Regions from separate parts of the Cellulomonas sp. plas2 genome, predicted to be linked through region 3. Evidence: predicted binding sites of a transcription regulator. Region 3 holds the regulator's gene; each other region holds the start of a gene.
The links. The regulator HrcA, encoded in region 3, represses chaperone genes, less so after heat shock. The targets are predictions, from matches to a motif close to TTNGCACTCGNNNNNNNCGAGTGCNAA.
Positions count from the first base shown of each region.

Region 1: AC2TDM_RS00380 (Hsp20/alpha crystallin family protein) is a predicted target of HrcA. The motif match lies at 8,834-8,860, and genes of this name have one in related genera.
Region 2: groL (chaperonin GroEL) is a predicted target of HrcA. The motif match lies at 2,430-2,456, and genes of this name have one in related genera.

Region 1 covers NZ_CM170155.1:76,344-86,762, reverse strand. Annotated here, with positions in the region: gene AC2TDM_RS00415 (sugar ABC transporter substrate-binding protein) at 1-733, shown strand, start outside; gene AC2TDM_RS00410 (carbohydrate ABC transporter permease) at 943-1,785, shown strand; gene AC2TDM_RS00405 (carbohydrate ABC transporter permease) at 1,788-2,729, shown strand; gene AC2TDM_RS00400 (glycosyl hydrolase family 32) at 2,735-3,670, shown strand; gene AC2TDM_RS00395 (DNA-3-methyladenine glycosylase I) at 3,841-4,431, shown strand; SAM riboswitch class I at 4,532-4,642, shown strand; gene AC2TDM_RS00390 (methylenetetrahydrofolate reductase) at 4,705-5,694, shown strand; gene metE (5-methyltetrahydropteroyltriglutamate--homocysteine S-methyltransferase) at 5,818-8,166, shown strand; gene AC2TDM_RS00380 (Hsp20/alpha crystallin family protein) at 8,296-8,736, opposite strand; gene AC2TDM_RS00375 ((deoxy)nucleoside triphosphate pyrophosphohydrolase) at 8,911-9,345, opposite strand; gene AC2TDM_RS00370 (LuxR C-terminal-related transcriptional regulator) at 9,404-9,637, opposite strand; gene gcvH (glycine cleavage system protein GcvH) at 9,940-10,317, opposite strand; gene gcvT (glycine cleavage system aminomethyltransferase GcvT) at 10,394-10,419, opposite strand, start outside.
Region 2 covers NZ_CM170155.1:3,287,686-3,298,104, forward strand. Annotated here, with positions in the region: gene AC2TDM_RS14640 (DUF4031 domain-containing protein) at 1-7, shown strand, start outside; gene AC2TDM_RS14645 (hypothetical protein) at 4-417, opposite strand; gene groL (chaperonin GroEL) at 653-2,278, opposite strand; gene AC2TDM_RS14655 (cold-shock protein) at 2,568-2,771, opposite strand; gene AC2TDM_RS14660 (LytR C-terminal domain-containing protein) at 2,917-3,624, opposite strand; gene AC2TDM_RS14665 (DUF3263 domain-containing protein) at 3,747-4,112, opposite strand; gene AC2TDM_RS14670 (uracil-DNA glycosylase) at 4,317-4,988, shown strand; gene AC2TDM_RS14675 (SGNH/GDSL hydrolase family protein) at 5,233-6,108, shown strand; gene AC2TDM_RS14680 (sensor histidine kinase) at 6,113-7,240, opposite strand; gene AC2TDM_RS14685 (response regulator) at 7,333-8,001, shown strand; gene AC2TDM_RS14690 (glycoside hydrolase family 15 protein) at 8,037-9,893, opposite strand.
Region 3 covers NZ_CM170155.1:1,573,888-1,584,306, reverse strand. Annotated here, with positions in the region: gene dnaJ (molecular chaperone DnaJ) at 1-1,072, opposite strand, end outside; gene hrcA (heat-inducible transcriptional repressor HrcA) at 1,135-2,160, opposite strand; gene AC2TDM_RS07050 (DUF3097 domain-containing protein) at 2,310-3,182, shown strand; gene AC2TDM_RS07045 (DUF2189 domain-containing protein) at 3,262-4,332, opposite strand; gene hemW (radical SAM family heme chaperone HemW) at 4,484-5,725, opposite strand; gene lepA (translation elongation factor 4) at 5,722-7,605, opposite strand; gene AC2TDM_RS07030 (transglutaminase family protein) at 7,610-8,464, opposite strand; gene AC2TDM_RS07025 (alpha-E domain-containing protein) at 8,461-9,387, opposite strand; gene AC2TDM_RS07020 (circularly permuted type 2 ATP-grasp protein) at 9,381-10,419, opposite strand, start outside.

The DNA of each region.
Region 1 (10,419 bases), 1.5 Mb from region 3:
CAAGGCCGCGGGCTACGAGACGCCCCTCGACATCGGTGCCGAGGACACCGGAGAGTGGTGGCCCTACGCCTACTCCCCCATGCTGCAGAGCGCCGGCGGCGACCTCATCGACCGCGAGGACTACCAGTCGGCCGACGGCGTCCTCAACGGTCCCGAGGCGGTGGCGTTCTTCACCTGGTTCCAGAGCGCGTTCGAGCGCGGCCTGACGAGCAACGGCGGCACGGTGGGCAACACCGAGTTCAACGAGGACGAGGCCGCCATCAGCTACACCGGCGTCTGGAACGCGAAGGACTCCCTCACGGCGGCCGGTGACGACCTGCTGATCCTCCCGCCGCCGGACTTCGGCCAGGGCCCGAAGATCGGTGGCGGGTCCTGGCAGTGGGGCATCTCCAGCTCCTGCGACCAGGTCGAGGGTGCGCGCGCGTACCTCGAGCACAGCTTCGACACGGAGTACGTGACCGCCTTCAGCGACGGCCAGGTCGTCATCCCGGCGACGGAGGAGGCCGAGGCCGCCTCGCAGGACTTCGCGGAGGGCGCGCCGCTGCGGCCGTTCGTCGACCTGACGCAGTTCGCGGTCCTGCGGCCCCCGACGCCCGCCTACGCCGTCATCAGCAGCACCTTCGAGCGCGCGGCCAAGGACATCATGGCCGGCGCCGACATCCAGTCGACCCTCGACCAGGCGGTCGCGGACATCGACGCGGACATCCAGGCCAACGACGGCTACGGCTCCTGAGCCGCTGAGCTCGGCAGCCCCCGACCACGCCAGGCGGGTGGGCAGGCGCGAGCCCGCCCACCCGCCGGAACGGACCCGTCATGAGCATCCCCGTCCAGCAGCAGGGGACGCCGGCCACCGCGACCGCGCGCGCCGCGTCCCCGGAGACCCGCCCGACGACCCGCCGTCGGCGGTCGCCCGCCCTGCGCGGCCACCGGTCGGCCTACGGCATGGTCGCCCCCGCCGTCGTGCTCCTCCTGCTCTTCCTCGTCGTCCCGGTGGCGCTCGCCTTCGGGCTCTCCTTCACCAACGCCCGCCTCATCTCGCCCGAGCCGCCCCGCTTCGTCGGCGGCGACAACTTCGTGCGGGCCTTCACCGCGGACCCGGTGTTCCTCCGCTCGGTGCTCAACACCGCGCTGTTCGCGGTCGTCGTCGTCCCCGTGCAGGCCGGCCTCGGGCTCGTGCTGGCCCTGCTGGTCAACCAGCGGCTGCGCGGCGTGACGGCCTACCGCGTCATCTTCTTCATCCCCGTGGTGACGTCGATCGTCGTCGTGTCGATCCTCTGGAAGTTCATGTACCAGCAGGACGGCCTGGTGAACTCCGCGATCGACACGCTCACCTTCGGGGCCTGGCAGGGCACCGCGTGGCTCAACAACACCGCCACGGCGCTGCCCGCGATCATCGTGCTCTCGATCTGGCAGGCCGTCGGCTTCCACATGATCATCTGGCTCTCGGGCCTGCAGACCATCCCGGAGGAGCTGTACGAGGCCGCCCGCATGGACGGCGCGACGCCGCGGCAGCAGTTCACCAACGTCACGTGGCCGGGCCTGCGCCCGACGATGGTCTTCATCCTCGTGACCATCACGATCGCCGCCCTGGGCCTGTTCGTGCAGATCGACGTCATGACGCAGGGCGGTCCGGTCAACTCCACGACGACGCTCGTGTACCACGCCGTCCGCCGCGGCTACCGCGAGCAGCAGGTCGGCTACGGCGCGGCCATCTCCCTCATCTTCTTCGTGCTGGTCCTGGCCGTGGCGCTCGTGCAGCGCCGGCTGACCCGAGACAAGGACTGACCATGGCCAACGCCGCCGCCCCGCCGCGCGGCCGGTCCGCCCGTCGCACCCCCGCGACCGCGCCCGCCACCGGCCCCCGCACCACCCGCGCCTGGCGCTCCTACGCGCTCATGACCGTGCTCGCGGTGTTCTTCCTCTTCCCGCTGGTCTTCATGTTCGTCTCGAGCCTCAAGCCGGACGCGCAGATCCTGTCCGACGTCGACTCGCCGCGCGCCTTCCTGCCGGTCGGAGACATCTCGCTGCAGAACTACGCCGACGTCTTCGACCGCGTCCCCGTCGGCCGGTTCCTGCTCAACTCGGTGGTCGTCACCGTGCTCATCGTGGGCCTCGGGCTCGTCGTGAACTCCATGGCCGGGTTCGCCCTGTCGCGGATGGAGTTCCGGGGCCGCAAGGTCCTCCTGACCGTCATCATCGCCACGCTCATCGTCCCCTTCGAGACGATCGCGGTGCCGATGGTCTACTGGGTCTCGAAGCTGCCGACGCTGGTGTTCGAGGGGTTCGTGCTCAAGTACGACTTCGGCTGGCTGAACACCTACCAGGTGCAGATCATCCCGTTCGTCGCGAACGCGTTCTCGATCTTCCTCTTCACGCAGTACTTCTCGACGATCCCGAAGTCGCTCGACGAGGCCGCCCGCATCGACGGGGCCGGCTGGTTCACGATCTACCGCCGCATCGTCGCGCCGCTGGCCGGGCCGGCGTTCGCCACCGTCGCGATCCTCACCTTCCTGCCCGCGTGGAACTCCTACCTCTGGCCGCTCATGACGGTGCAGAAGGAGGAGCTGCGGCCCGTGATGGTCGGCATGCAGTACTTCTTCCAGCTCAACACGGCCTGGGGTGAGGTCATGGCGTACACGTCGCTCATCACCCTGCCGGTCCTCCTGGTGTTCCTGGTCTTCCAGCGCGCCTTCGTCAGCAGCATCGCCGCCAGCGGCGTGAAGGGGTAGGGCCGGTGCTCAAGCTCGCCGACCACTGGGTGTGGGACAGCTGGACCGCCTACGACGGGACGCACCACCACCTGTTCTTCCTCCGGGCCTCCCGCGCCCTCCTCGAGCCCGACCGGCGGCACCTGCGCGCCTCCATCGGGCACGCCCGCTCGACCGACCTGCGCTCCTGGGAGCTGCTGCCCGACGCCCTGGTGGCGGCGGACCCCGACGCGTGGGACGACCAGGCGACGTGGACCGGGTCCGTCGTCCGCGCCGACGACGGGTCGTGGCGGATGTTCTACACAGGCGTGTCCCGCGCCGACCGCGGGCTGGTCCAGCGGATCGGGGTCGCGCGCTCCGACGACCTCGTCGTCTGGGAGCGCCTGCCCGGTCCGGTGACGTCGGCCGACCCGCGCTGGTACGAGACGCTGGACCAGGGCACCTGGTTCGACGAGGCCTGGCGCGACCCGTGGGTGCTGCGCGACCCGGACGGCGACGGCTGGCACATGCTGGTCACCGCCCGGGTGCGAACCGGGGACCCGATCGGCCGCAGCGTCGTCGGCCACGCCCGCAGCCAGGACCTCGAGCACTGGGAGGTCGGACCGCCGCTCACCTCGCCGGCCGGCTTCGGCCAGCTCGAGGTCACGCAGGTCGAGGTCGTCGACGGGCTGCCCGTGCTCATCTTCTGCTGCTGGTCGGAGCACCTGTCGCCCGAGCGGCGCCAGGAGTGGACCGGCGGCGGCATGTGGGTGGTCCCCGGGGAGTCGCTGCTCGGGCCGTGGGACTTCTCCCGCGCGCACACGTTCGACCACCCGTCGCTGTACGCCGCCCGACTGGTGCAGGACCCGGTCCTCGGGTGGTCCCTGATCGGCTTCCGGGACACCGAGGACGGGCAGTTCGTCGGGGAGATCACCGACCCGCTGCCGGTCGTGCGGGTGGGCGACAGGCTCCAGCTCGCCTGAGCGGTGCCGGTACACCCGGGGACGGCTCGCCGAGCCGTCCCCGGGCCCGTCCTCGACGCCGCCGTCCACACCCGCGCCCGGGCGCTGCGGCCGTGTCCCCGTGCTCCGGCAGGATCACCGGCATGACCAGCGACACGACCGGTGCGATGACCGGTGCGATGACCGGTGCGATGACCGGTGCGATGACCGGTGCGGTGACCGGCCGCTGCTTCGGCGACGGCGACCCGCTCTACGAGGAGTACCACGACACGGAGTGGGGCGTGCCCGTCCACGGGGACCGGGCGCTCTTCGAGCGCATCGCGCTGGAGGGCTTCCAGTCGGGGCTGTCGTGGATCACCGTGCTGCGCAAACGGCCCGCCTTCCGCCGGGGCTTCGCGGACTTCGAACCCGCGGCGGTGGCGGCGTTCGACGAGGCCGACGTCGCCCGGCTGCTCACCGACGCGGGCATCGTCCGCAATCGTCTGAAGATCGAGGCGACGGTCGCCAACGCGCGGGCGGTCGTCGCGCTGCAGGACGCGGGCCGGTCGCTCGACGAGGTCGTCTGGTCCCACGCGCCGGCGGACGACGAGGGCGGTGCGCGGCCACGGCCCACCAGCTGGGCCGACGTACCCGCCCGCACCCCGGCGTCCGCCGCCCTCGCGAAGGAGCTCAAGGGCCTCGGCTTCCGGTTCGTCGGGCCGACGACGATGTACGCGACGATGCAGGCGTGCGGGCTCGTCGACGACCACCTCGCGACCTGCCCGGTCGTGACGCGACGCTAGGCCGACCGGTCCGTCCCGGTCCGTCCGGCTCCACGAGACCGATCGTCTCGGCTGGTGGACGGTTCTTGCCCACGCTGCGAGACCTTCCCTAGCCTCACCGCGACCATCCAGAGCGGCCGAGAGACCTGGCTCAGCGACGCCGCAGCAACCCGCCCTCCTCACCGAGGGTGTGGGTGCTTCCGCCAGGACCGATGGAGCCGGACGATGACCGACCGACCTCGCTGTCCCCGCGGCGCCGACGTGTGCCCGCCGGGCCCCGAGCACCTGCCCGCCGTGACCGAGCGCCCCACGCTCTCCTTCGAGCTGTTCCCGCCGCGCACCCCCGCGGCCGAGCCCCGCCTGTGGCAGACCGTGCGCGCGCTCGAGGCGGCCCGCCCCGACTTCGTCTCCGTGACCTACGGCGCTTCGGGGCGCACGCGGGAGACGACGCGGGCGCTGGTGCGGCGGCTGCTGCGCGAGACGTCCCTGACGGCGATCGTCCACCTCACCTGCGTGGGCACCTCGCGCGAGGAGGTGTCCCAGGTCGTGCGCGAGTTCCTCGACGAGGGCGTGCGCGCGTTCCTGGCGCTGCGCGGGGACCCGCCCGCCGACGCCGAGGACTGGCAGCCGCACCCCGACGGCGTCGACACGGCCGCCGACCTCGTGGCGCTGCTGCGCCGCATCGAGGCCGAACGCGTCGCGGTCAGCCCGGCGCAGGCCGTGCGCGCCACCGTGCGCCCGCTGTCGCTGGCCGTCGCCGCGTTCCCGCGGGGCAACCACGCCACCGGCGGCACCCGCGCGCAGGACGTCCAGTCGCTGCTCGCGAAGCAGGAGGCGGGTGCGGACTTCGCCATCACGCAGGTCGTGCACACGGCGGACGACTTCGCGGGCCTCGTCGAGGAGGCGCGGTCCGCCGGGGTGCGCATCCCGATCATCCCGGGCGTCATCCCGCTCACCGACCCCGGGCGCCTGCGCCGCCTCGAGCAGCTCACCGGCGTCCCGGCGCCGGCCGCGCTCGTCGGGCGGCTCGACGCCATCGAGGACCCCGAGCACCGGCACGAGGTCGGCGTGGACGCCACCGCCGAGCTGCTGCGCGGCGTCCTCGACGCCGGCGCCCCCGGCGTGCACGTCTACACGTTCAACCAGCACCGGGGGCCGCTCGACGCCCTCGAGCGCGCAGGCCTGCTCGGCCACGCGCACGACGACGCGCCCGACGAAGCGCCCGGCGAAGCGCCCGGCGACACCCCCGCCGCCGGCGACCGCGTCCCCGCCGCCGTCGGCTGACCGCGCCGCCGTCGACCGCTCGCACGACGACCTGCACGACCCGCACCTCCACGACCCGCACCTCCACGACCCGCACCTCCACGACGTACCGCCCTGACGACCGACCGACCGAAGGCCAGGACCATGACCAGCACCGTCCCGTTCCCCCGCGCGACCGTCCTCGGGTACCCGCGCATCGGCCCGCGCCGCGAGCTCAAGCGCGCGCTGGAGTCCTTCTGGGCCGGCCGCAGCACCGCCGACGAGCTCGAGACCGTCGCCGCCGACCTGCGCCGCCGCACCCGCACCCGCCTGGCCGAGCTGGGCCTGGGCACCGACGACGCCTCGATCCCCAGCGCCTTCTCCTTCTACGACCACGTGCTCGACGCGGCGGTCGTCACCGGGGCGGTGCCCGAGCGCTTCGCGGACCTCGTCGACGCCGACGGCGGCCTCGACCTCGCCGGCTACAGCACGGTGGCACGCGGCCGCGGGGACGACCTGCCGCTGGAGATGACGAAGTGGTTCGACTCGAACTACCACTACCTCGTCCCCGAGATCGGCCCGGGCACGACCTTCCGCCTCGCGTCCGACCGGCCCGTCCGGGAGTTCGCCGAGGCCCTCGCCGACGGGGTCCTCACGCGCCCCGTGCTCGTCGGGCCCGTCACGTTCCTCGCGCTGTCCAAGCCGGCCGCCGGGAGCCCTGAGGGCTTCGTCCCGCTCGACCGCCTCGAGGACCTGCTGCCCGTGTACGCCGAGCTGCTGCGCCGCCTGGCCGCCGCCGGCGCCACGTGGGTGCAGCTCGACGAGCCGGCCCTCGTGTCGGACTCCGTCGACGCGGACCACGACGCCCTCCTGGCGGCGACGGCTCGCGCCTACGCCGTGCTGGCCGACGAGCTCGCGCGGCCCGAGCGCCCGGCGCTGCTCGTCGCCGCGCCTTACGGCGACCTGCAGGACGCGCTGCCGGTGCTGGCCGCCACGTCCGTCGAGGCCCTCGCGATCGACCTCGTCAAGGGGTCGGCGCCCGCGGCCGCCGTGCCGGGCCTGGAGAGCACGACCCTCGTCGCCGGCGTCGTCGACGGCCACAACGTGTGGCGTGCCGACCTCGACGCGAAGCTGACCCAGCTCGAGAAGCTCGAGCGCCTCGGCGCCGGGGCCGTCATGGTCGCCTCGTCGACCAGCCTGTTCCACCTCCCCCACGACGTCGCCGACGAGCCGCAGCTCGACGCGACCCTGCGGTCCTGGCTCGCGTTCGCCGACCAGAAGGTCGGCGAGGTCGTCACGCTCGCCGAGGGGCTCGTCGAGGGCCGCGAGGCCGTACACGCGCAGCTCCTCGAGGCCGGCGACGCCCTGCGGACCCGCGCGCAGACCCCCGGTGTCGTGCGGCCCGAGGTCCGCGAGCGCACCGGCGCCCTCACCGACGCCGACGCCGAGCGCACCCCGTACGCCCAGCGCGAGCCCGCGCAGACCGCCCGCTTCTCCCTGCCGCCGCTGCCGACGACGACCATCGGCTCCTTCCCCCAGACGCAGGAGATCCGCAAGGCGCGCGCCGCCTTCGGCAAGGGCGAGCTCACGGCCGAGCAGTACGAGGACGAGATGAAGGCGGAGATCCGCCGTGTCGTCGAGCTGCAGGAGAACGTCGGCATCGACGTCCTCGTCCACGGCGAGCCCGAGCGCAACGACATGGTCCAGTACTTCGCGGAGCACCTCGACGGGTTCGCGGTCACCGCCAACGGCTGGGTGCAGTCCTACGGCTCGCGCTGCACGCGCCCGTCGCTGCTGTGGGGCGACGTGTCCCGCCCGGCGCCGATCACCGTCGGCTGGTCGACCTACACGCAGTCGCTCACGCCGAAGCCGGTCAAGGGCATGCTCACCGGTCCGGTGACGATCCTCGCCTGGTCCTTCGTCCGCGACGACCAGCCGCTCGGCGACACGGCCGACCAGGTGGCCCTCGCCCTGCGCGACGAGATCGCCGACCTCGAGGCCGCCGGCATCGGCATCATCCAGGTCGACGAGCCCGCCCTGCGCGAGCTCCTGCCGCTGCGCCGGGCCGACCACGCCGCGTACCTCGCCTGGTCGGTGCGGTCCTTCCGTCTGGCCACGGCCGGCGTGCGCGACGAGACGCAGATCCACACGCACCTGTGCTACTCGGAGTTCGGCGAGGTCATCGACGCGATCGACGGCCTCGACGCGGACGTCACGAGCATCGAGGCCGCGCGCTCCAAGATGGAGATCCTCGCGGACGTCGCCGCCTCGGGCTTCGAGCGCCAGATCGGCCCGGGCGTCTACGACATCCACTCCCCCCGCGTGCCCAGCACGGAGGAGGTCACGGAGCTGCTCACGGAGGCGGTGCGGTCCATCGACCCGCAGCGCGTGTGGGTCAACCCGGACTGCGGCCTCAAGACCCGCCGCTACGAGGAGGTCGTGCCCTCGCTGGAGCACCTCGTCGCCGCGACGCGGGCCGTCCGTGAGCGGCGCGCGGTGACGGCCGACGCCTGACGGTCTGACACCTGACGGCTGACGCCTGACGCTGACGCCTCACGCGGCGAGAGCCCGGGACCCTCGCGGTCCCGGGCTCTCGCTGTCGGTGCCGGCGCAGCCGACCGGCAGCCGGATCACGCAGCCGGATCAGGCGCTGGCCGGCTCCGACGCGCCGATCTGGGTGGCGCTGCCGCCGTGCTGCACCTCGATGCGCCGCGGCTTCGCCTCCTCGGCGACGGGGATCGTCAGCGTGAGGACGCCGTCGGCGTAGGTGGCCGAGATCCGGTCGAGCGCGAGCCCGCGGCCGACGGTGAGCTGCCGGGCGTAGGTGCCCACGGGCCGCTCCTTGGCCAGCCACTGGACGTCCTGCTCCGTGCGCGGCGTGCGCTGGGCGCGGATCGTCAGGGTGCGGTCCTCGACGTTCACGTCGATCGTCCCCGGGTCCGCGCCCGGCAGGTCGACGTGCAGGACGTAGTGGTCGCCGGACCGGTACAGGTCCATCGGCATGCTGGCCGTCGCGCGGTCGGCCGCGAACATCTGGCCGAGCAGACGGTCCATCTCCTGGAACGGGTCGAGTCGCGTAGCCACAGCCGTCACCTCCCTCGGGACGGCGCCGGACCTCCCGGCGCCGGGGCGCTCACGCGGTGGCGGTCGGCGTCACCGCGCAGCGGCTACGGGAGATGTTCTAGCACTCGACGCACGTGAGTGCCAGCCCTTCGAGGGCGGTCGTGGCCTCGTTCGCCCAGGACGAACGAGACGAGCTCAGGCAGCGTCCGCGCTGGTCAGCGCGACGACGGCCGTGACGATGGGGACGTCGGCGTCCAACCACGGCACGTCGAACCACTGCCCGGCCGGGAGCCAGCGCAGCTCGTCGTGCTCGACGAGGGGGGCCGGCACGCCGCTGACCACCTCGGCCAGCCAGAGCCGCAGCACGTGCGTGGGGGTGATGCGCCAGACGCCGTCCTCGGGCCCGGGGACCTCGTCCCCCAGCCCGACGGCGACGCCGAGCTCCTCGCGCAGCTCGCGGTGGAGGGCCTCCTCCGGCGTCTCGCCCGGCTCCACCTTGCCGCCGGGGAACTCCCAGCGGCCGGCGAGGCTGGCCGGCGTGCGGCGACGAGCGCTGAGCAGGACGGTGGGCGCGTCGAGGTCGTCGACGAGGGCGGCTGCCACGACGAGGGTGGGCTGCGAGCCGGTCATGCGCCGATCCTGCCAGCCGGGCTGCCTGCTCCGCCCGGCGGCGGTCCTGCGGGGTGCGTCAGCGGATGCCGTGCGCGATCGCCCAGGCCACGGCCTCGTGGCGCGTGGAGACGCCGATCTTCTTGTAGACGCTGCGGACCTGGCTCTTCACCGTGTTGCGGGTGACGAACAGGCGCGTGGCGATCTCCTCGAGCGTCACGTCCTCACCCAGCTCGGCCAGCACGACGCGCTCGCGACGTGTCAGCGTGACGAGGGACGTCATCGGCTCGCGCATCTCGACCATGGTGCTCATCTGGGCCCTCCGGGTTCCGACGGCCCCCGGCAGGGGTCCGTCCGTGTGCGTCGTGCATGAGAGGTGCCCCGCTCACGCCTATGACGCCGTTTCCGCGACTTCTTCTGACACGGGGGGTTCGGAGCCCATCGTTCACCGGTTTGGGTGAACGGCGCGACCTTTTCCGCACCCCTCGGCACGGCAGGAACGCCGGAGGAGCGTCCTGATACGTGCGCGGACACGACGACGCCGGGACCCTCCCGGGTCCCGGCGTCGTGGGGCTGCCGTCGTCGTACGGCGGTCGTCGTGCGGCGGAGCCGCGGTCAGCCCGCGGTGCTGGCCGCGTACTCCTCGGCGGTGAGCAGCGACCCGGTAGCCGTCACGTCGACCTTGAGCAGCCAGCCGGCGCCGTACGGGTCGGCGTTGACGACGGAGGGGTCGTCGACGGCCGCGGTGTTCACCTCGACGACCGTGCCGGTCACCGGGGAGTAGAGCTCGGAGACGGACTTCGTCGACTCGATCTCGCCGACGACCGCGCCGGCCGTGACCTCGTCGCCCACGGCCGGCAGCTCGAGGTAGACGACGTCCCCGAGCGCGTCGGCGGCCACGGCGGTGATGCCGAACATGGCGGGCTCGCCGTCGCGCAGCCACTCGTGCTCGGCGGTGTAGTGCAGGTCGGCGGGCAGCTCGGGCGACGTCATGGGGTCTCCTCCGGGTGGGGACGGTCGGGGGTCACGCTAGGGGGTCGCGCCAGGGGGTCGCGCCAGGGGGTAGGGGTCAGCGCGCGCGGCGGTAGAACGGCA
Region 2 (10,419 bases), 1.7 Mb from region 3:
GCGCTAGCCCTCCACCTCCGTCGCGTCGTCGTCGCCCCGCGCCCGCGCCACCCGCTCGCCCCAGGCCGTCTCCAGGCTCTCGAGCACCAGGTAGACGATGCCCGCCACGAACGGCGCAACCAGCCACACCGTGACGTGCGACGTCGCGCGGGCGAGCAGCCAGGCCGCACCGAGACCGCCGAGCACCGACAGGACGTTCATGCTCGTCCCGAGCGCCAGGACGCGCGTGCGGTGCTGCGGCATGGCGGTCCGGAAGCCGCGGGAGAGCACGGCCTCGAGCACCGTGAAGGACAGGGACGCCCCCACGGCGTACAGCACGATCCGGATGGTGTCCGGCGAGCCCTCCTCGGCCTGCAGCAGGCCGAACGTCACGGTCACCAGGATCGAGAAGCCGAAGGTGGTGCTCTCGCGTCCCACGGTGCTCCGCAGCGCCCGCCCGACAGGGCCGCCGCTGGGAGCTCGGCTGCCGTCGCCCATGGCCTCCCCGCCCGTCGTCCCGCGCTCGTCGACCCACGCCCCCCGACCGGTGCCGCCTCCTCATCCCACCACCGACGACGACGGGCCGCCCACCCGGAGGTGGACGGCCCGTCGTGCTGGTCGTGCTGGTGTCAGGCGCCGCCACCGGCGCCCGTCACCGCGGGGACCGGTCGGCTCAGAAGCCGCCGCCGAAGTCCTCGCCACCGCCGGGCGCGGCCGGGGCGGCCTTCTCCGGCTTGTCGGCCACGACGGCCTCGGTGGTGAGGAAGAGCGCGGCGATCGAGGCCGCGTTCTGCAGCGCGGAGCGCGTGACCTTGACCGGGTCGTTGACGCCCGCGGCCAGCAGGTCCTCGTACTCGTTGGTCGCGGCGTTGAGGCCGTGGCCGGTCGGCAGGTTGCGGACCTTCTCCGCCACGACGCCGCCCTCGAGCCCGGCGTTGATCGCGATCTGCTTGAGCGGCGCCTCGATGCCGAGCTTGACGATCGCGGCACCGGTGGCCTCGTCACCCTCGAGCTCGAGCTTCTCGAACGCGAGCTTGCCGGCCTGGATGAGGGCCACGCCACCACCGGCGACGATGCCCTCCTCGACGGCGGCCTTCGCGTTGCGGACGGCGTCCTCGATGCGGTGCTTGCGCTCCTTGAGCTCCACCTCGGTGGCCGCACCCGCCTTGATGACGGCCACGCCGCCGGCGAGCTTGGCGAGGCGCTCCTGCAGCTTCTCGCGGTCGTAGTCCGAGTCGGAGTTCTCGATCTCGGCACGGATCTGGTTGACGCGGCCGGCGATCTGCGCCGCGTCGCCCGCACCCTCGACGATCGTCGTCTCGTCCTTCGTCACGACGATCTTGCGCGCCGTGCCGAGGACCTCGAGGCCCACCGTGTCGAGCTTGAGGCCGACGGTCTCGGAGACGACCTGGCCGCCCGTGAGGATGGCCATGTCCTGCAGCATCGCCTTGCGGCGGTCGCCGAAGCCCGGGGCCTTGACGGACACGGACTTGAAGGTGCCGCGGATCTTGTTGACGACGAGCGTGGCCAGGGCCTCGCCCTCGACGTCCTCGGCGACGATGAACAGCGGCTTGCCGGCCTGGATGACCTTCTCCAGCAGCGGCAGCAGGTCCTTGACGTTCGAGATCTTGGACTCGACGAGCAGGACGTACGCGTCCTCGAGGACCGCCTCCTGGCGCTCCGGGTCGGTCACGAAGTACGCCGACAGGAAGCCCTTGTCGAAGCGCATGCCCTCCGTGAGCTCGAGCTCCAGGCCGAGGGCGTTGGACTCCTCGACCGTGATGACGCCCTCCTTGCCCACCTTGTCGAGGGCCTCGGCGATGAGGTCGCCGATCGCCTGGTCGCCGGCGGAGATGGCGGCCGTGGCGGCGATCTCCTCCTTCGTCTCGACCTCCTTGGCCTGCGCCAGGAGCTGCGTCGTGACGGCCTCGACGGCCTTCTCGATGCCCTTCTTCAGGGCGATGGGGTTGGCGCCGGCCGCGACGTTACGCAGCCCCTCGCGCACGAGCGCCTGGGCGAGCACGGTGGCGGTGGTGGTGCCGTCACCCGCGACGTCGTCCGTCTTCTTGGCGACCTCCTTGACGAGCTCCGCACCGATCTTCTCGTACGGGTCCTCGAGGTCGATCTCCTTGGCGATGGAGACGCCGTCGTTGGTGATCGTCGGCGCGCCCCACTTCTTGTCGAGCACGACGTTGCGGCCCTTCGGGCCGAGGGTGACCTTCACGGTGTCGGCCAGGGTGTTCAGACCCCGCTCGATGCCGCGACGGGCCTCCTCGTTGAAGGCAATGATCTTGGCCATGGGGCTATCGATCCTTCGCTGGGTTCCTGGGTCGGCCGGTCGGTGCCCGCGACGGACGGACCCCCGCCCGCGGTCACGTCCCGCGGCCGGGCGCCCTCACCTGGCGGCCGGTGGTTCTGTCACTCTCCACCGGAGAGTGCTAGGTCAATGGTTAGCACTCGACCCCTGCGAGTGCAAGCGACCGACCCACCACCGGACGCGCCACGGGCCGCGACCCGTGGGGTCGCGGCCCGTGTCTCACGCGTAGGGTGCCCGTCGTCCCGGCCGGAAGACCGGAGGTCGGCCGGGGTCAGACGGGGCGCACCTGCTCCGCCTGCGGGCCCTTCGTGCCCTGCCCGACCTCGAAGTCGACCTCCTGGCCCTCCTCGAGCGACCGGTAGCCGTCCACCTGGATGGCGCTGTAGTGGACGAACAGGTCCTGCCCCCCGCCGGCCGGGGTGATGAAGCCGTACCCCTTCTCGGCGTTGAACCACTTCACCGTGCCTTGCGCCATGCCCGTGCTCCTCGCGTCGTGCTCGCGTCGTCCCTCCGACGCTCCCGCCGCGCCGGTGCCCAGACAGTAGTGGGACATATCGCCCGCGCGACAGACCCCGGACGGACCCCGTGAGCGGGTCCCGGCGAGGGCTGCGTCACGTCCGTCAGGACGGGTCGGACAGCAGCACCACGACGACGTCGCCGCCGGCCGTGGCCGCGTCGAGCGCCACCGCGTCGACGCCGAGCGTCGAGGCGACGAGGGCCGCCGTCGCCGCCTGGTCGTCCGTGGAGTAGAGGACCGTGCTCGCGGACAGCCCGCCGCGCGAGCGGTTGCCCGAGGTGACGTCCGTGAAGCCCGCGTCCTCCAGGCGGTCCGCCTGCCGGCCGGCCAGCCCGGTGATGCCGGTGGCGTTGAGGACCTGCACGGTCGTCGACAGGTCGGGCTGCGGCGCGGGCGGCTCCGTCGGTGTCGGCGAGGGCGCCGGCTCCGTCGGCACCGCCTCCGTCGGCGTGGCCGCGGGGTCCGCTGCCGGCTCGGACGCGGCGGGGTCGGCGGCGCCGTCGGTAGCACCGTCGGTAGCACCGTCGGTGCCCTCGTCGGCGCTCCCTCCCGTGGCGCCCTCGTCGGTCGCACCCTCGTCGGCCGTCGAGGTGACGCCCGGGACGAGGCCGGGCAGCGCCGTCGGCGTGCCGGAGCTGAACTGCCAGGACACGAGCGCGACCGCCAGCGCCGCGAGCACGAGGGCCGTCACGAGGAAGGGCGCCCATCGGACGAGCGCCGGGCGAGGGGCGCGGTGGGCGCCGCGGGGGCCGTCGGGGTCCGGCGCGGCGTCGAACTCGTCCTCGGGGTACGGGTAGCCGGCCGTGCTCACGGCGGACAACCTAACCGCTCGCCCCCCGCCGCCCGCGCAGGCGCCGCCGGTGCGGCCGACCCCCGTCGCTGCCGAGTCGCTGCCGAGATCGCCGCCTGGTCCGATGCCCGGGGCGGCGCCCGTCAGCCCTCGGTGCCGAGCCGCCGCGCGGTGCGCGCGCGCTGCCGCGACGAGCGCATCCGTCGCAGGCGCTTGACGAGCATGGGGTCGTACGCGAGCGCCGCGGGGTCGTCGAGCAGGGTGTTGAGCACCTGGTAGTACCGCGTCGAGGACATGTCGAACAGCTCGCGGACGGCCTGCTCCTTGGCACCGGCGTACTTCCACCACTGCCGCTCGAACGCGAGGACCTGCTGGTCGCGCTCCGACAGGCCCGACGCCTCCGCCCCCGGCAGCCGTCCGCCGTCGAGCTCGTCGGCCAGTGCCGTCGCGCCCGCGGTCGTCGGGGCGTCCCCTGCCGTGCCGGCGTCCGTGCCCTGCGTCGCGTCCATCCCTCGCCCTCCCTCACGTCCGCCGTGCCCTGCGTGCCGCGGTCGTGGTCGCGGACCCGGCCGGGGGATCGCTCTTCCCGTGCTACGGGCCGGAGATCCTCCCACGCGTGGCAGCGGTCTCGTCGTCCCGCTCGACTGTAGGAGTGAACCACACGGGTGTCATTCGACAGGCCCGGCCCGGGCGCGACGGCTACCGTGCCGGGCGTGGAGCTGGACGCGCTCGTCGCACCCGACTGGGCCGCCGCCCTCGCCCCCGTCGAGGAGCACGTGCACGCGGCCGGCCGCTTCCTGCGCACCGAGCTCGCCGCGGGGCGCACGTACCTGCCCGCGGGCCCGGACGTGCTGCGGGCGTTCCACCGGCCCCTCGCCGACGTGCGGGTGCTCGTCGTCGGCCAGGACCCGTACCCGACGCCGGGCCACGCCGTCGGGCTGTCCTTCTCCGTGCGGCACGACGTGCGACCCCTGCCGCGGTCGCTCGCCAACGTGTTCCGTGAGCTCGTCGACGACCTCGGCGTGCCGGCGCCCGCCACCGGCGACCTCACGCCCTGGGCGGACCAGGGCGTCATGCTGCTCAACAGGGTGCTCACCGTCCGACCGGGCGCGCCCGCCTCGCACCGCGGCCGCGGGTGGGAGGCCGTCACGGACCGCGCGATCGCCGCGCTCGTCGAACGCGGCGGGCCGCTCGTGGCGGTGCTGTGGGGGCGCGACGCCCAGGCGCTCGGCCCAGCGCTGGCCGGGGTGCCGCAGGTGCGCAGCGTCCACCCCAGCCCCCTCTCGGCCTCCCGCGGGTTCTTCGGCTCCCGGCCGTTCTCGACGGTCAACCGCCTCCTCGCCGAGCAGGGCGCCCCGCCGGTCGACTGGACCCTCCCGTCCTGACCGGGCCCGCCTCCTGCCGGGTCCCGCGGCACCCGCCCCGTCGCACGCACCCCGCCGCACTCATCGCCGCGCCCACCCCGCCGCGCTCGCTCGAGCCCCTGTGGCGGGCCGGTGCGGAGGGTCGACGGGACACCGGCGTGCCGAGGGCGACACGCCGTCCCCGACGGCCCGGACCCAAGCGCTCCGCACCGGGCCGCCACCAGCGGCCGGTCCGACCGACCGAGCCGCGGGCCATGATGGGGGCGTGAGCCCGACCGGACCCGTCCCCCGCTGGCAGCGCTACGTCGCCCTCGGCGACTCGTTCTCCGAGGGGTTGTGGGACCTGGCCCCGACGGCCGAGGACCCGGCTCCGCGCCCACCCGCCGCGGGCGAGCCGCTGCCGGGCACCGGCAGCTGCCGCGGCTGGGCGGACCTCCTGGCCGGCGCCCTGTCGCAGCGCCGGACCGCCGCGGGGCTCGAGCCGCTGCTCTACGCCAACCTCGCCGTCCGCGGGCGTCTGCTGGGCCGCATCCTCGACGAGCAGGTGCCGGCCGCCCTCGAGCTCGGCGCCGACCTCGTCAGCCTCGTCGGCGGCGGCAACGACATCCTGCGCCCGGGCGCGGACGTCGGCGCGCTGGCCCGGGGCCTCGAGGACGCGGTCGTCCGGCTGCGGGCTGCCGGTGCCGACGTCCTGCTCGGCACGGGCGTGGACACCCGCGAGAGCCCGCTCGTGCGGGCCACCCGCGGCCGGGTGGCGATCTACAGCACGACGATCTGGTCGATCGCCCGGCGGCACGGCGCGCACGTCGTCGACCTGTGGGGCATGCGGTCCCTGGCGGACTGGCGCATGTGGGCCGACGACCGCATCCACCTCACGACCGACGGGCACGTCCGCGTCGCGCAGGCGGCGCTCGTCGGCCTCGGCCTGGACCCGGACCGCGCCGACTGGGACGACCCGCTGGCGCCCCTGCCGCCCGCGCCCCGCCTCGAGCGCGCCCGCGCCGACGCCCGCTGGGTGCGGGCGCACGTCTACCCGTGGGCGACGCGGCGGCTGCGCGGCCGGTCCTCGGGCGACGTCGTCTCGGCCAAGCGACCCGTCCTCGAGCCCCTCGTCGTCGACGGGGCCCCGCTCGGACGCTGAGCCCCTACGCCCCGCGCAGGTGGTCCACGGGCAGGTGCGCCTCCAGCCGGGTCCCCTGCCCGGGGGTGGGGACGAGGTCGAGGCGTCCCCCGACGAGGCCGAGGCGCTCCCGCAGCCGCGCGGTCCCGGAGGCCTGCACGCGGGTCGGGTCGAACCCGCCGCCGTCGTCCGTCACCGCCACGAGCAGGGCGCCGTCGCGCCGCCCGACGACGACCTCCACCCGTTGCGGCCGCGCGTGCCGCAGGGCGTTCTGCACGCCCTCCTCGACCACGCGCACGGCCAGCAGCCGCTCGGCGGAGGTGAGCCGCGGCGCCGAGGGGTCGTCGAGCGCGCGCACCTCGTCGTCCACCCGCAGGTCCACGGCGATGGAGGTCGGCACCCGGCGCAGCATCGCCCGCAGGGCCGGCAGCAGGCCGATCTCCAGCGACTCGGGGTAGAGCAGGCGGCTCGTCTCGCGGACGTCCCGGGCGCGCACCTGCTCCAGGTCGTCGCGGGCGCTGCGCAGCGAGGCCAGCTCGTCGCGCGTGAGGGGACGGGCGGTGGCGGCCGCGAGCACCCGGTCCAGCCGTGCGACCACCAGCACGAGGCGCTGCTGCAGGCTCGCGTGCAGCCCCTCGGCGACCTCGCGCCGCACCCGGACCTCCTCGGCCTGCAGCGCACGCACCGCCTGCTCGACCCGGACCGTCTCGCGCTCCGCCGCGCGCGTGCGCTCGCGCAGCCGCCGCCGGCGACGCGTGTGCTCCAGCCCGAGCACCGCGGCGACGGCGGCGACGACCGCGCCGGTGCCGGCCTCGACGAGGGGCGCGCCACCGCCCGTGACGCCGAGCGCGTGCAGCAGCCCCCACCGCGCCAGCCCCGAGACGAGCGCGAGCCCGAGCACCGCCGCCGCGGCGGGCCAGCGCCGGCGCGAGCGGTGCACCCCCAGCACCACCAGACCGGCGACGAGGAGCCCGAGCGCCCCCGCGTCGGCGACGAGCCGCGCCAGGAGGACGCCCGCGTCGGGGCGGGCGGGGCCGGCGGTCTCGAGCGCCAGGGCCACCTCGTGCAGGGTCCCGGCGGCGAGCAGGGCCGCGGCCACGGCACCGGTGCCGGTGAGCAGCGCCCGCCGGTCCGCACGCGACGACGCCTCCATGCCCCCGCCCTCCCGCCGGACGCCGGCCGGCGGTGCGCCACCGCCGGACAGGACGTTCCGCTGCGCCCCGCGGCCGACCATACTCACCTGCGATGACGACGACCGAGGTGGGCCTCCTGCGCGTGGCGGTGGTGGAGGACCAGCCCCTCTTCCGCGCCATGCTCCAGCACACCCTCGACGGGACGCCCGGGCTCGCGGTGGTCGCGGCCGCGGGGTCGGTCGCGGAGGCCGAGGCGGCGCTGCCTCCGGGCGCGGCCGACGTCGTGGTGCTCGACATCGACCTGCCGGACGGCAACGGCATCGCGCTCGGCGTCGGGCTGCGGCGCCGGCAGCCCGGGCTCGGGATCCTCCTGCTGTCGGCGCACGACGCGATGGACCTGCTGCTCGACGTGCCGCGGGACGTGGCGGTCGGCTGGGGCTACCTGTCCAAGACGTCCGGCACGTCGGAGGAGCTGCTGGTGCAGGCCGTCCGGGCCGCGGCCAGGGGCGTGACGGTGCTGGACCCGGCGCTGCTGGAGGGGGCGGCGCCGCGGGCCGGCTCGACCGTCTCGCGGCTCACCGACCGGCAGCTCGGCGTGCTCCGGCTGCTCGCGCAGGGATTGTCGAACGCGGGCATCGGGCTGCGGCTGGGCATCACGGAGAAGTCCGTGCAGAACCACGTCAACGCCATCTACGCGACCCTCGGCATCGACGCCGACCCCGCGCGGAACCCCCGCGTGAGCGCGGCGCTGCGGCTGCTGGAGGAGACGGGCGACCGCTGACGGCCCGCGCCCTGCGTCCTGCACGAGGGGCCGGCTCAGCTCCCCGACGTCGCCCCCGTGCGCTCGGCGGCCGTCGAGCCGGCGGCCTCCACGTCGGGCACCTCGACGGGCGCGCGACCCGTGGCGTCCCACACCGCGATGGCGGCCTGCACGAGCGCGAGGTGGCTGAGCGCCTGGGGCAGGTTGCCGAGGAACTCGTCGGTGTCCACGTCGACCATCTCGGTCCAGAGCCCGACGTCGTTGGACGCGGCGACGAGCTCGTCCATCCACGTCCGCGCCTCGTCGACCCGCCCCACCTCCGCGAGCGCGGCCACGCCCCAGAACGAGCACGCGACGAAGGCGCCCTCCTCCTCGCGCATGCCCGTGTAGCGGTGCAGCCACGGCCCCGTGCCGAGCTCGGCGCGCAGGGTGTCGACCGTGCGGCTCATGCGGTCGGAGGTGTCGAAGCCCGACATCGCGTGCAGCAGGATCGAGGCGTCGAGGTCGTCGCTGCCCGACGCCATGACGTAGGTGCCACGCGCCTCGTCCCAGCAGTGCTCCTCGACCCAGTCCCGGATGCGGCGCGCCTCAGCCCGCCAGCGGTCGGGCGTGCCCGGGATCTGGCCGGCGTCGGCCAGGTGGGCCGCGCACTCCAGGGCCTGCCAGCAGCCGAGCTTCGACGTCGTGAAGTGGCGCTCGTCGTGCAGCTCCCAGATGCCGGCGTCGGGGCGGTGCCACGCGTCGGCGGCCTCGTCGGCGAGCGCGGCCAGGACGCGGCCGGTGTCGGCGTCGAGGAGGTTGCCCGCGTCCACGTACCCGCGCACGACGCCGAGCACGTCCCCGTACACGCCGAGCTGCCGCTGGGCGCCGGCGTGGTTGCCGACGGCGACCGGTCCGATGCCGCGCCAGCCCGGCACGTCGGGCTCGTCGTGGTGGTCGTGCACCTCGCCCGCCAGCGTGTAGAAGACGCGCGGCTCCTCCGACCGGATGGTCCGCACCACCCAGGAGATGGCGGCGTGCGTCTCCTCCCGCAGCCCGAAGTCGATGAGCGCGTCGACCGCGTAGGCCGTGTCGCGCAGCCAGGAGTAGCGGTAGTCCCAGTTCTTGCCGCCGGCCCAGCTCTCCGGCACCGACGTCGTCGCGGCGGCCGCGATGGAGCCCGTGGGCGCGTGCAGCAGCAGCTTGAGCTGCAGGGCGCTGCGCTGCACGGCCAGCGGCCACGGGCCCTGGTAGCGGAACGCGTCGGTCCAGGTCTGCCAGTTGGCCACCGTGCGGCTGATCCGGTCGTCGACCTCCTCGGCCCGGGGGACCTGCACCGGCTCGCGCTCGGTGCCCACCAGGGCGACGAGGTGCCGGGAACCGGGGCTCGTCGTGAACGCCCCCGCGATCTCCTGCTCGGCGACGAGGGGGGTCAGGTCGTCGGAGAGCACCGGCACCATCGTCGCGCCGTTCACGCGCAGCACGGCGCCGTGCACCGTCCCCTGCACCCAGGGCGAGGCCGACGCCAGCGCCGTGCCCGGGGCGATGCGCCACGCGAAGGGGACGTCGCCGGACAGCCCCTCCACGCGGCGGCCCAGCTCGCACCAGGGCAGGCGCCCGGCGACGCCGGTGCAGAGGGCGTCGGTGACCCGGGCCGTCCCGGTCGCGGTCTCGTACTCCGTGCTCAGGACGTTCGAGCCGGGCAGGTAGCGGCGGCGCAGGCGGTAGGGCTGGGTGGGCGCCAGCTCGACGACCCCGCCGCTCTCGGCGTCGAGCAGGGCGGCGAACGCCGGGGCGCAGTCCAGGTCGGGGATCGGCAGCCAATCGACGCGCCCGTCGTCGGCGACGAGGGCCACCGTCCGGCCGTCGCCGAGGGCGGCGTAGGCGCGCAGCGCGGCATAGCCGTCCGTCCGCGGGGTCGGCTCCCGCAGCACCTCCGCCGCTCCCCGGCCGGAGCCGACGACGACGTCGAGGTCGCTCGTGGGTCCGCTGCCCTCGGCCGCCGCCTCCAGGGCGTCCTCGCCCAGCGCACGCCGCAGCTCGTCGACCCGCGGGCCGGGGGAGGTCGGGGGACGGGTGGGGCTCACGCTGCTCCGGGGGTCGCGGGCGGGTCGCTGGCTGCTCGTGCGTCTCGACGGTCGTCACCTCCGGCCGACGAGCGACGCGCGCCTCCGGCCGGACGACCGTCGCCGTGATCGTCCGGCTCCGCGGGCGGACCCGCAACCGGCCCGGTGCCCGGCCGCCGCGCTGCTCAGGGCGGGCACAGCGCCGCGGTCGCCGGGGTCGGCACCCCGGCGCGGCGGGCTGCCGCCGTCCACCGGGCAGGGGGGGCCGCGTGCGTCCGGACGGGTGACGCTGCGCCCGGACGCCCCCGCGGGGCCGCGCCGGGCAGTAGGTTCGTCCCGGTTCGTCCGGTCGTGGTCACCCCCCTGCGGCTGCGGCCGGGCGGACCCCTGATCG
Region 3 (10,419 bases):
CGTCGGGGCGCTCCTCGCCACGCAGGGACGCCAGCCGCCGCAGCAGGTCGGCCTGCTCGTCGTCGAGCGCGGTCGGCACCTGGACGTCGACGTGCACGTGCAGGTCGCCGCGGCCCTGGCCGTGCAGGTGGCCGACGCCGAGGCCCTTGAGCGTGACGACCTGCGCGGGCTGCGTGCCCGGCCGCAGGTCCACGTCGCGCGGGCCGTCGAGCGTCTCGAGCTGGACGACCGTGCCCAGCGCCGCCGCCGTCATGGGCACCGCGAGCGTGGCGTGCAGGTCGTCGCCCTCCCGGACGAACGTCTCGTGCCGGCGCTCGCGCACCTCGAGGTAGACGTCGCCGGCGGGCCCGCCCGCGGGGCCCACCTCGCCCTGACCGGTGAGCTTGATGCGCGTGCCGGTGTCGACGCCGGCGGGCACGTCGACGGACAGGGTCCGGCGCGAGCGCACCCGGCCCTCGCCGGAGCAGTCCGTGCACGGCTCGGCGATGACGGAGCCGAAGCCCTGGCAGGCCGCGCAGGGCTGCGTCGTCATGACCTGACCGAGGAACGAGCGCGCCACGCGCTGGACCGAACCGCGCCCGCCGCAGACCTCGCACGTGCGCGGCGACGTCCCCGGGCGGCAGCACGTGCCCGAGCACGTCGGGCAGACGACCGCGGTGTCGACCGGGATCTCCCGGTGGACGCCGAACGCCGCCTCCGCGAGGTCGATGTCCAGCCGGACGAGGGCGTCCTGCCCGCGGCGGGCACGCGGCACGGGGCCGCGGGCGGCCTGCGAGGCGCCGGCGGCCGCGCCGAAGAACGTCTCGAAGATGTCCTGGAAACCGAAGCCGGCGCCCGCGCCGCCCATGCCCCCGGGGGAGGCGGGGTCGGCGCCCATGTCGTAGGCCCGGCGCTTGTCCGGGTTGCCCAGCACGTCGTAGGCGCGGCTGACGTCCTTGAACCGCTCCTCCGAGCCCGCGTCGGCCCCGGCCACGTCGGGGTGCAGCTCTCGGGCGAGCTTGCGGTACGCCTTCTTGATCTGCTCGGGCGTGGCGTCGCGCTGGACGCCGAGGATCGCGTAGTAGTCGGTCACGTCGCTCTCTTCGCGGGCGGGTGGTGCGGGGAGGGGCTGGGTCGGGTCGGGGCCGGGCGGGCCTACCCCGCGAGGATCCGGCTGAGGTAACGGGCGACGGCGCGCACGGCGGCCATCGTGCCCGGGTAGTCCATCCGCAGCGGGCCGACGGACCCGATGCGGGCGACGGACGCGCCGTCGCCGTAGCCCGTGGTGACGAAGCTCGTCTCCACCAGGCCCTCGTGCCGGTTCTCCCGGCCGATGCGGACGCTGACCGCCGTCTCGTCCTCGGCCATGTCGGACAGCAGGCGCAGGAGGACGACCTGCTCCTCGAGCGCCTCGAGCACGGGCCCGAGCGTGCGCACGAAGTCGGCGGGCCCGCCGCGCGCGAGGTTGGCCGTGCCGGCCATGACGATCCGCTCCTCGCCCTCCAGCGCGAGCGTCTCCTCCACGACCGCGAGCACCGCGTCGAGCAGGGACCGGTCCGCGGGCGGGAACGCCTCGCGCAGCTCCTCGCGCACGCGGGCCAGGTCGGCCAGCACCCGCCCCGCGACGGCCACGTTGAGCCGGGTCCGCAGCTGGGCGACGACGAGCTCGTCGAGGTCGTGGTCCAGCTCGACCGTCCGCTGCTCGACGCGGCCCGTGCGCGTGATGAGCACGACGAGCAGGTGGCGCGGGCCGACGGGCACGAGCTCGACGTGCCGCAGCGCCGAGCGCCGCAGGGACGGGTACTGCACGACGGCCACCTGGTGCGTCAGCTGCGCGAGCAGCCGCACGGACCGGTCCACGACGTCGTCGAGGTCGACGGCGTCCTCGAGGAAGGACGCGATCGCCCGCCGCTCCGGCGACGAGAGCGGCTTGACCTCCGACAGGCGGTCGACGAAGAGCCGGTAGCCCTTGTCCGTCGGCACGCGCCCGGCCGAGGTGTGCGGCTGGACGATGTAGCCGCCCTCCTCGAGGGCCGCCATGTCGTTGCGGATCGTCGCCGGGGACACGCCCAGGCTGTGGCGCTCGACGAGGGCCCGCGACCCCACGGGCTCCCGCGTCGCGACGTAGTCCTCCACGATGGCGCGCAGGACGTCCACGCGCCGCTCGTCGCCGCTGCCCATGCCGTCCTCCTGCCGTCGTCCGTTCGTGCGGGGGCCTCACCGGGCGGGTCCCGGGTAGCACTCGCCCGTGCTGAGTGCCAATCCTACGCGGCGTGTCCACACGACGACCTGCCGGGCACAGGCACGGGCGTGACCTAGCGTGACGGGCCGTGAGCACCGACCGTTACGGCAGCGACGTCCTCGCCAGCGGCCGCGCGGGCCCCCGCCCGGCGCACCACCGCCCGGCCCGCACCTCCCGCCCCCAGCCGGCCGAGCCCGGCCTCGTGGTCGAGGACGTGAGCACGGGCTTCGTCGGGGCGGTCGTGCGCGTGGAGAAGTCGGGCGGCCAGCACGTCGTCGTGCTCGAGGACCGCCGCGGTCGCACGCGCACCTTCACGCTCGGCCCGGGGTTCTGGGTCGAGGGCGAGCCCGTCCTGCTGACGCCGCCCGTCCGCGCGGCCGCGCCCGCCCGGCCGACGCGCACCGCCTCCGGCTCGCTGGCCGTGCCCGACGCCCCCGCCCGCGTCGCGCGGGCCAGCCGCATCTGGGTCGAGGGCAAGCACGACGCGGAGCTCGTGGAGAAGGTGTGGGGCGACGACCTGCGCGTGGAGGGCGTCGTCGTCGAGCCGCTGCAGGGCGCCGACCACCTCGTCGACGAGCTGCGCGCCTTCCGCCCGGGGCCGGGCCGCCGTGTCGGCGTGCTCGTCGACCACCTCGTCCCGGGGTCCAAGGAGAGCCGGATCGCCGCCGAGGCGCTGCGCGCGGTGCCCGCGGGCACGGTCAAGGTCCTGGGCCACCCGTACGTCGACGTGTGGCAGGCCGTCCGGCCCCAGCGGCTCGGCCTGGCCGCGTGGCCCGTCGTCGAGCGGGGCACCGAGTGGAAGACGGGCGTGCTCCGGCGGATCGGCTGGGACGCCGACTCCCCGCACGCCACCGCCCGCGCCTGGGCGCGCATCCTCGGCAGCGTGCGCACCTACGCCGACCTGGACCCGGCCCTGCTGGCCCGCGTCGAGGAGCTCATCGACTTCGTCACGGCGGACTGAGCGGGTCCTCCCCGACGACGACGGGCCGCCCCCTCGGCAGGAGGGGGCGGCCCGTCGCGCGTCCCGGGACGGTCGGCGGTCAGGCGGCGACGGGCTCGCCGAGCAGCCGCCGGTACGTCACGGTCGTCGCCAGGGACGTCACGGGGACGGCGACGAGCAGCCCGACGAAGCACGCGAACGTGCCGATGACGAGGAGCACGAGCACGACGAGCGCCAGGATCACCGCCGTCGAGACGTTCGCGCGCGCGAGGTCGATGCTCGCGCGGATGGCGTCGAGCGTGCCCAGCTGCTTGTCGAGGACGAACAGCAGCGCGAACTGCGTGAACACCGTCACGCCGATGTACAGGACCCACCCGATGTACGGGATCGAGTTCGCGAGGCCGCCCACGAGCCCGACGAGGATCGCCGTGAGCACCACGGGACCGAAGCGGTCCGTCGAGAAGAACGACCCGAACGACACCGGCTGCCCGTAGGTCGCCTGCAGGGAGGCCCGCAGGAGACCGGCCTGGAAGAGCGCCCCGACGATCCCGAACACGAGCGCGAAGAGCAGCGTCCAGCCGAAGCCGAGCCCGAGGCCGACCGCCGGGTCGAACGCCAGGGTGCCCGACGCGTCCGTCGTGGAGCTGGCCGCGAAGACGCTGATGAGGGGCGCGGACAGAATGGCACCCAGCACGGCGAGGATGACGAAGTAGACGAGGAGCGCGCCGATGAAGACGCCGGCGTTCTGGGCGAACTTGCGCCACCCGTACGACAGCGCGTCGCCGATGCTCGTGCCCGGCGCCTGGCCGTAGCCGCCCGCGCCGACCGGCGGCATGGCCCCGGGGAAGCCCCCGGGCTGGCCGTAGCCGCCCGCGCCGTAGCCGGGCTGGCCGTAGCCCTGCCCGTACCCCTGCCCACCGGGCTGCCCGTACCCCTGCGCGCCCTGGTCGTACCCCTGCCCGCTCCCCTGCCCGTACCCCTGCCCGTACCCGCCTCCCGGCGGCGGCGGGTAGGCGCTCGACCCGCCCGACGACGGGGGCGGCGGGTACGCGCTCGACCCGCCGGCCGGGGGCGGCGGCGGGTAGCCGCCGGCGGCGGGGTCGGGCGTGCTCGGGTCGTCCGACGGCCTCGTGCCGTCGGGGTCGGGGCGGTGCCCCGGGTTCTCGCTCATGGGTGCTCCTGGCGCGGGGGTCGACGACGGCGGCGGCCGTCGGCGTCGGACCTGGTGAGCGAACCGACACGCAGGTGGCGCTGTGAAGCGCACGCGCGGGTGGAGGGCGCGCCCCGACCCCCGGGCGGGGGGACCCGGCCGGGGACCCGGCTCAGGCGGCGAGGGTGCGCACGACGGCGTCGGCGAGCAGGCGTCCCCGCCGGGTGAGCCGCAGCACGCGCCCCCCCGCGTCGCCCATCAGCGCCCCGGCGGGGTCGACGAGCCCGTCGGCGACGAGACCGGCCACGCGCCGGCGCCCGTCCGCCCCGAGGTCGGCCAGCGGCAGACCCTCGGCGAGCCGCACGCCGAGCAGCAGGTGCTCCAGACGGGCGGCCTCCTCGTCGAGCACCTCCCGGCCGGCCGCGGGGCTCAGCCCGGCCGCCAGCCGGTCGGCGTACGCCCGCGGGTGCTTGACGTTCCACCAGCGCACCCCGCCGACGTGGCTGTGCGCGCCGGGGCCGACGCCCCACCAGTCGTCGCCGCGCCAGTAGGCGAGGTTGTGCCGGCACGCGTCGCCGGGCGTGCGGGCCCAGTTGCTCACCTCGTACCAGTGCAGGCCGGCGGCGGTGAGCAGCTCGTCGGCCAGCTCGTACTTCGCGGCCTGGTCGTCCTCGTCGGGCAGCGTCAGCTCCCCGCGGCGGACGGACACGGCCATGCGGGTGCCCGGCTCGACGACGAGCGCGTACGCGCTGACGTGGTCGACGCCGGTGGCGAGCGCCGCCTCGAGGCTGGCCCGCCAGTCGTCGAGGGACTCCCCCGGCGTGCCGTAGATGAGGTCGAGGGACACGCGGAGGCCGGCCTCGCGCGCCCAGCGCACCACGTCCGGGATGCGCGCGGGGTCGTGCGTGCGCTCGAGCGTGGCGAGCACGTGCGGGACCGCGGACTGCATGCCGAAGGAGACGCGCGTGAAGCCCGCCGCCGCGAGCGCCGCCAGGGACGCCGGCGTCACCGAGTCCGGGTTGGCCTCGGTCGTCACCTCGGCGCCGGGAGCCAGCCCCCAGGCGTCGCGGACGCCACCGAGCAGCGCCGCGAGGTCGGCGACGGGCAGGAGCGTGGGCGTGCCGCCGCCGACGAAGACGGTGCTCACGGGTCGCTCCGGCAGCCCGGAGCGGGCCAGGACGTCCGCCGCCAGCGCGATCTCGGCCTGGGCGGTCGCGGCGTAGGCCGCCTGGCTGGCGCCGCCCCCGAGCTCGGGCGCGGTGTAGGTGTTGAAGTCGCAGTACCCGCAGCGCACGCGGCAGAACGGCACGTGCACGTAGACGCCGAGGTCGCGGGACGGCGCGCCCGCCAGCACGGACGCGGGCAGGGCGCCGTCGGCGGGGGCCGCGTCCCCCTCGGGGAGGGCCGGGCTCACCGCTTCTTCGCGTCCTTGTCCTTGCCGGCAGACCCGGCGGGCTCGGAGGAGAGCGCGGCGATGAAGGCCTCCTGCGGCACGTCGACCCGGCCGATGGTCTTCATGCGCTTCTTGCCCTCCTTCTGCTTCTCCAGGAGCTTGCGCTTGCGGGTGATGTCACCGCCGTAGCACTTGGCCAGGACGTCCTTGCGGATGGCGCGGATGGTCTCGCGCGCGATGACGCGGGCGCCGATGGCCGCCTGGATCGGCACCTCGAACTGCTGGCGCGGGATGAGGTCCTTGAGCTTGCCGGCCATCATGACGCCGTAGGCGTAGGCCTTGTCCTTGTGCACGATGGCGCTGAAGGCGTCGACCTGCTCCCCCTGCAGCAGGATGTCGACCTTGACGAGGTCGGCCACCTGGTCGCCGACGGGCTCGTAGTCGAGGCTCGCGTAGCCGCGCGTGCGGGACTTCAGCGCGTCGAAGAAGTCGAAGACGATCTCCGCCATGGGCAGCAGGTAGCGCATCTCCACGCGCTCCTCGGACAGGTAGTCCATGCCCTGCAGGTCCCCGCGCCGGGTCTGGCACAGCTCCATGATCGCCCCGACGAACTCCGACGGCGCCAGGATCGTCGCCTTGACGACGGGCTCGCGGACCTCGCGGATCTTGCCGCTGGGGAACTCGCTGGGGTTCGTCACCGTGACGACCGTGCGGTCCTCGAGCGTGACCTCGTAGACGACGTTCGGCGCGGTCGAGATGAGGTCGAGGTTGAACTCGCGCTCGAGCCGCTCGCGCACGATCTCCAGGTGCAGCAGGCCGAGGAACCCGACGCGGAACCCGAAGCCGAGGGCCACGGACGTCTCCGGCTCGTAGTTCAGCGCGGCGTCGTTGAGCTTGAGCTTGTCGAGCGCGTCGCGCAGCACCGGGTAGTCGGACCCGTCGATGGGGTACAGGCCCGAGAACACCATCGGCAGCGGGTCGTGGTAGCCGCCCAGCGCCTCCGTGGCGGGCTTGCTCTGGTTCGTGACCGTGTCGCCGACCTTGCTCTGGCGCACGTCCTTCACGCCGGTGATGAGGTAACCGACCTCGCCGACGCCGAGGCCCGGGGTCGGCTGCGGCTCCGGGGAGATGACGCCGATCTCGAGCAGCTCGTGCGAGGCCTTCGTCGACATCATGGCGATGCGCTCGCGCGGGTTGAGGTTGCCGTCGACGACGCGCACGTACGTCACGACGCCGCGGTAGGTGTCGTAGACGGAGTCGAAGATCATCGCGCGGGAGGGTGCGGCGGGGTCGCCCACCGGGGCGGGCACGAGCTCGACGATCCGGTCCAGCAGCGCCTCGACGCCCACGCCGGTCTTGCCGGACACGCGCAGGCAGTCCTCCGGGTCGCCCCCCACGAGCGTGGCCAGCTCCTCCGCGTACTTCTCGGGCTGCGCCGCGGGCAGGTCGATCTTGTTGAGCACGGGGATGATCGCGAGGTCGTTCTCCATGGCCAGGTACAGGTTGGCCAGCGTCTGCGCCTCGATGCCCTGCGCGGCGTCGACGAGCAGCACCGCCCCCTCGCACGCCGCCAGGGACCGCGACACCTCGTACGTGAAGTCCACGTGCCCCGGGGTGTCGATCATGTTCAGGGCGTACGGCGTGCCGTCGACCTCCCACGGCATCCGCACGGCCTGCGACTTGATGGTGATACCGCGCTCGCGCTCGATGTCCATGCGGTCGAGGTACTGCGCGCGCATGACCCGGGCGTCGACCACGCCGGTGGCCTGGAGCATGCGGTCGGCCAGCGTCGACTTGCCGTGGTCGATGTGCGCGATGATGCAGAAGTTGCGGAGCAGCTCGGGCGCCGTGGCGGCCGGGCGGATGCGGCCGGCGGCGTCAGGACCGGGGATGGGGGGCACGGCCCTATCGTCCCACGGCCGCCTCGTCCTCCCGCGTGATGCGGACCGTCACCGTCAGGTCCTGGGTCGCGGTGCCGGCGTAGATGCCCCGCAGCGGCGGCACGTCGTCGTAGGAGCGGCCCCGCCCGATCGCGACGTGGTGCTCGCCCGCGGCCATGCGGTTCGTCGGGTCGTAGCCGTACCAGGCGCCGGTCCACCACTCCACCCAGGCGTGCGACTCGCCGGTCGAGGCCTCGTCGCCCGTCCCGCCGGTGGGGTGCAGGTAGCCCGAGACGTACCGCGCGGGCAGGCCGAGGGCCTGCAGGGCGCCGACCGTCAGGTGCGAGACGTCCTGGCAGACGCCGGTGCGCGCGCGCCAGGCGTCGACGGCCGGCGTGTGCACGGTCGTCACGCCCGGCACGTACTCCAGCTCGGCGCGCAGCGCGAGGCTCACGGCTTGGCCCGCCTCGTGCGGGTCCAGCCCGGCCGCGGCGTCCCGGGCGAGGTCGACGACCTCGTCGGGCACCGCCGTGGTGCGCGTGGGGCTGAGGAACTCCGCCCACCGGTCGCGCACGCCGGCGCCGCGCAGCTCCTCCCACCCGAGCACGTGCACGGGGTCCGGCTGCCCGGCGACCTCGACGACGTGCTCCGCCGTCAGCAGCAGGCCCTCGTGCGGCGCCAGCACCTCGAAGGCCGTCACCGACGTGCCCCAGTAGTCCGTCCAGCCGGAGGTCCAGGTCTGCGGCATGACGTCCAGGCGCGAGGCGACGACGGTCTGCCGCGCGTCGGAGCGCGGGCTCATCCGGGCCTCGTTGTAGGAGGCCAGCACGGGCCCGGCGTACCGGAACGCCGAGGTGTGCACCACGCGCAGCCGGCTCACAACGCCTCCCCGATCCACTGCGTCGTCAGGTCCGCCGGGAAGTACCGGGACCGGATGGCGTCGCTGGCCGCCGAGCACGCGCGCTGCACCTTCTCCATCTCCTCCGGCAGGTGGTCCAGGACCTCCAGCAGCGGGCGGTACTCCAGGGACGAGCGCACGAGCCCGATGTGCCGGCGCGCGTCCTCCACCCGCGAGCGCTCGAGCACGGGGTCGAGCTCGAGGAGCATCGCCTCCGCCGTGTTGAGCGCGAAGAGCACCGAGCGCGGGAAGAGCCGGTCCAGCAGGAGGTACCCCGCCGCCCGCTCCTCGGACACCGACGCCTTGTGCAGCCGCAGGAACGACTCGTACGCGCCGCAGGAGCGCAGCAGCGTCGTCCAGCCGGGGCCCGCGGCGCCGGCGAGCGCGCGCGTGGTCAGCAGGCGGGCCGTCATGTCCGCCCGCTCGATGGACCGGCCGAGCACGAGGAAGCGCCACGTGTCGTCGCGCGGTGTCACGGAGTCGACGAGGCCGTTGACCATCGCCGCGCGCTCGCGCACCCAGGTGAAGTAGTCGTGGGCCCGCGCCGGCCGTACCCGCGTCGGCAGCTGGTTCCACGTCGCGTTGAGGCTCTCCCACAGGTCGGTGGACAGGATCTCGCGCGCCCGTCGCGCGTTCTCCCGGGCGGCGGTCAGCGAGCCGGCGATGGAGGACGGGACGAACCGGTCGTAGGCCAGCAGGTCCAGCACCGTCTCGCGCCCGACGAGGCCCTCGTCGGGCACGGGCCGGTCCATGACGGTGAGCAGCGAGCGGCAGGCCAGGTCCTCCGAGGCCCAGGGGTCCTCGAGGATGATCTGGAGGTGGACGTCGAGGAGGCGCGCGGTGTCGTCGGCGCGCTCCACGTACCGGCCGATCCAGAACAGCGACTCGGCGATCCGGCTCAGCACGGCGCACCACCCCCGGACGTCGTCGGGCGCTGGCCCTGCTGCTGCTGCTGTTGCTGCTGCTGCTGCATCTGGACGAGGGCGGGCGCGCCGTCGTGCGGGCTCGCGTCGATGGGCACGCCGGGGTGCGCGGCCGCGGGGGCGACGAGGCCCGCCCGCACGGCGGACCGCTTGGGCACCTGGCCGCCGAGCACCCAGGTGTCCTTCGAGCCGCCGCCCTGCGAGGAGTTCACGACGAGCTGCCCCTCGGGCAGGGCCACGCGCGTGAGCCCGCCCGGCAGGACCCACACGGAGTCGCCGTCGTTGACGGCGAACGGCCGCAGGTCCACGTGCCGGGGCCGCAGCCCGTCCTCGACGAGGGTCGGCACGGTGGAGAGCTGCACGACGGGCTGCGCGATCCAGCCGCGCGGGTCCTCTTGGAGGCGCACCCGCAGGGCGTCGAGCTCGGCGCGGGACGCCTTGGGCCCGACGACGAGGCCCTTGCCGCCGGAGCCGTCCACGGGCTTGACGACGAGCTCGTCGAGCCGGTCGAGCACCTCCGCCAGAGCCGCGGGCTCCTCGAGCCGCCACGTGTCGACGTTGCGGATGATCGGCTCCTCGGACAGGTAGTAGCGGATGAGGTCCGGCACGTAGGTGTAGAGGAGCTTGTCGTCGGCCACGCCGTTGCCCACGGCGTTGGCGAGGGTGACCGTGCCGTTGCGCGCCGCCGCCAGGAGGCCGGGGCTGCCGAGCAGGGAGTCCGAGCGGAACGCGACGGGGTCGAGGAAGTCGTCGTCGACGCGGCGGTAGATGACGTCGACCCGGCGGCGGCCGTGCGTGGTGCGCATCCACACGCGCCCGCCGGCGCAGAACAGGTCGCTGCCCTCGACGAGCTCGACACCCATCGTGCGGGCCAGCAGGGAGTGCTCGAAGTAGGCGGAGTTGAAGACGCCGGGGGTGAGCACGACGACGTTCGGCTCGTCGACGCCGCTCGGCGCCGCCGCGACGAGGGCCGCGAGCAGGCGGCGCGAGTAGTCCGCGACCGGGCGGATCCGC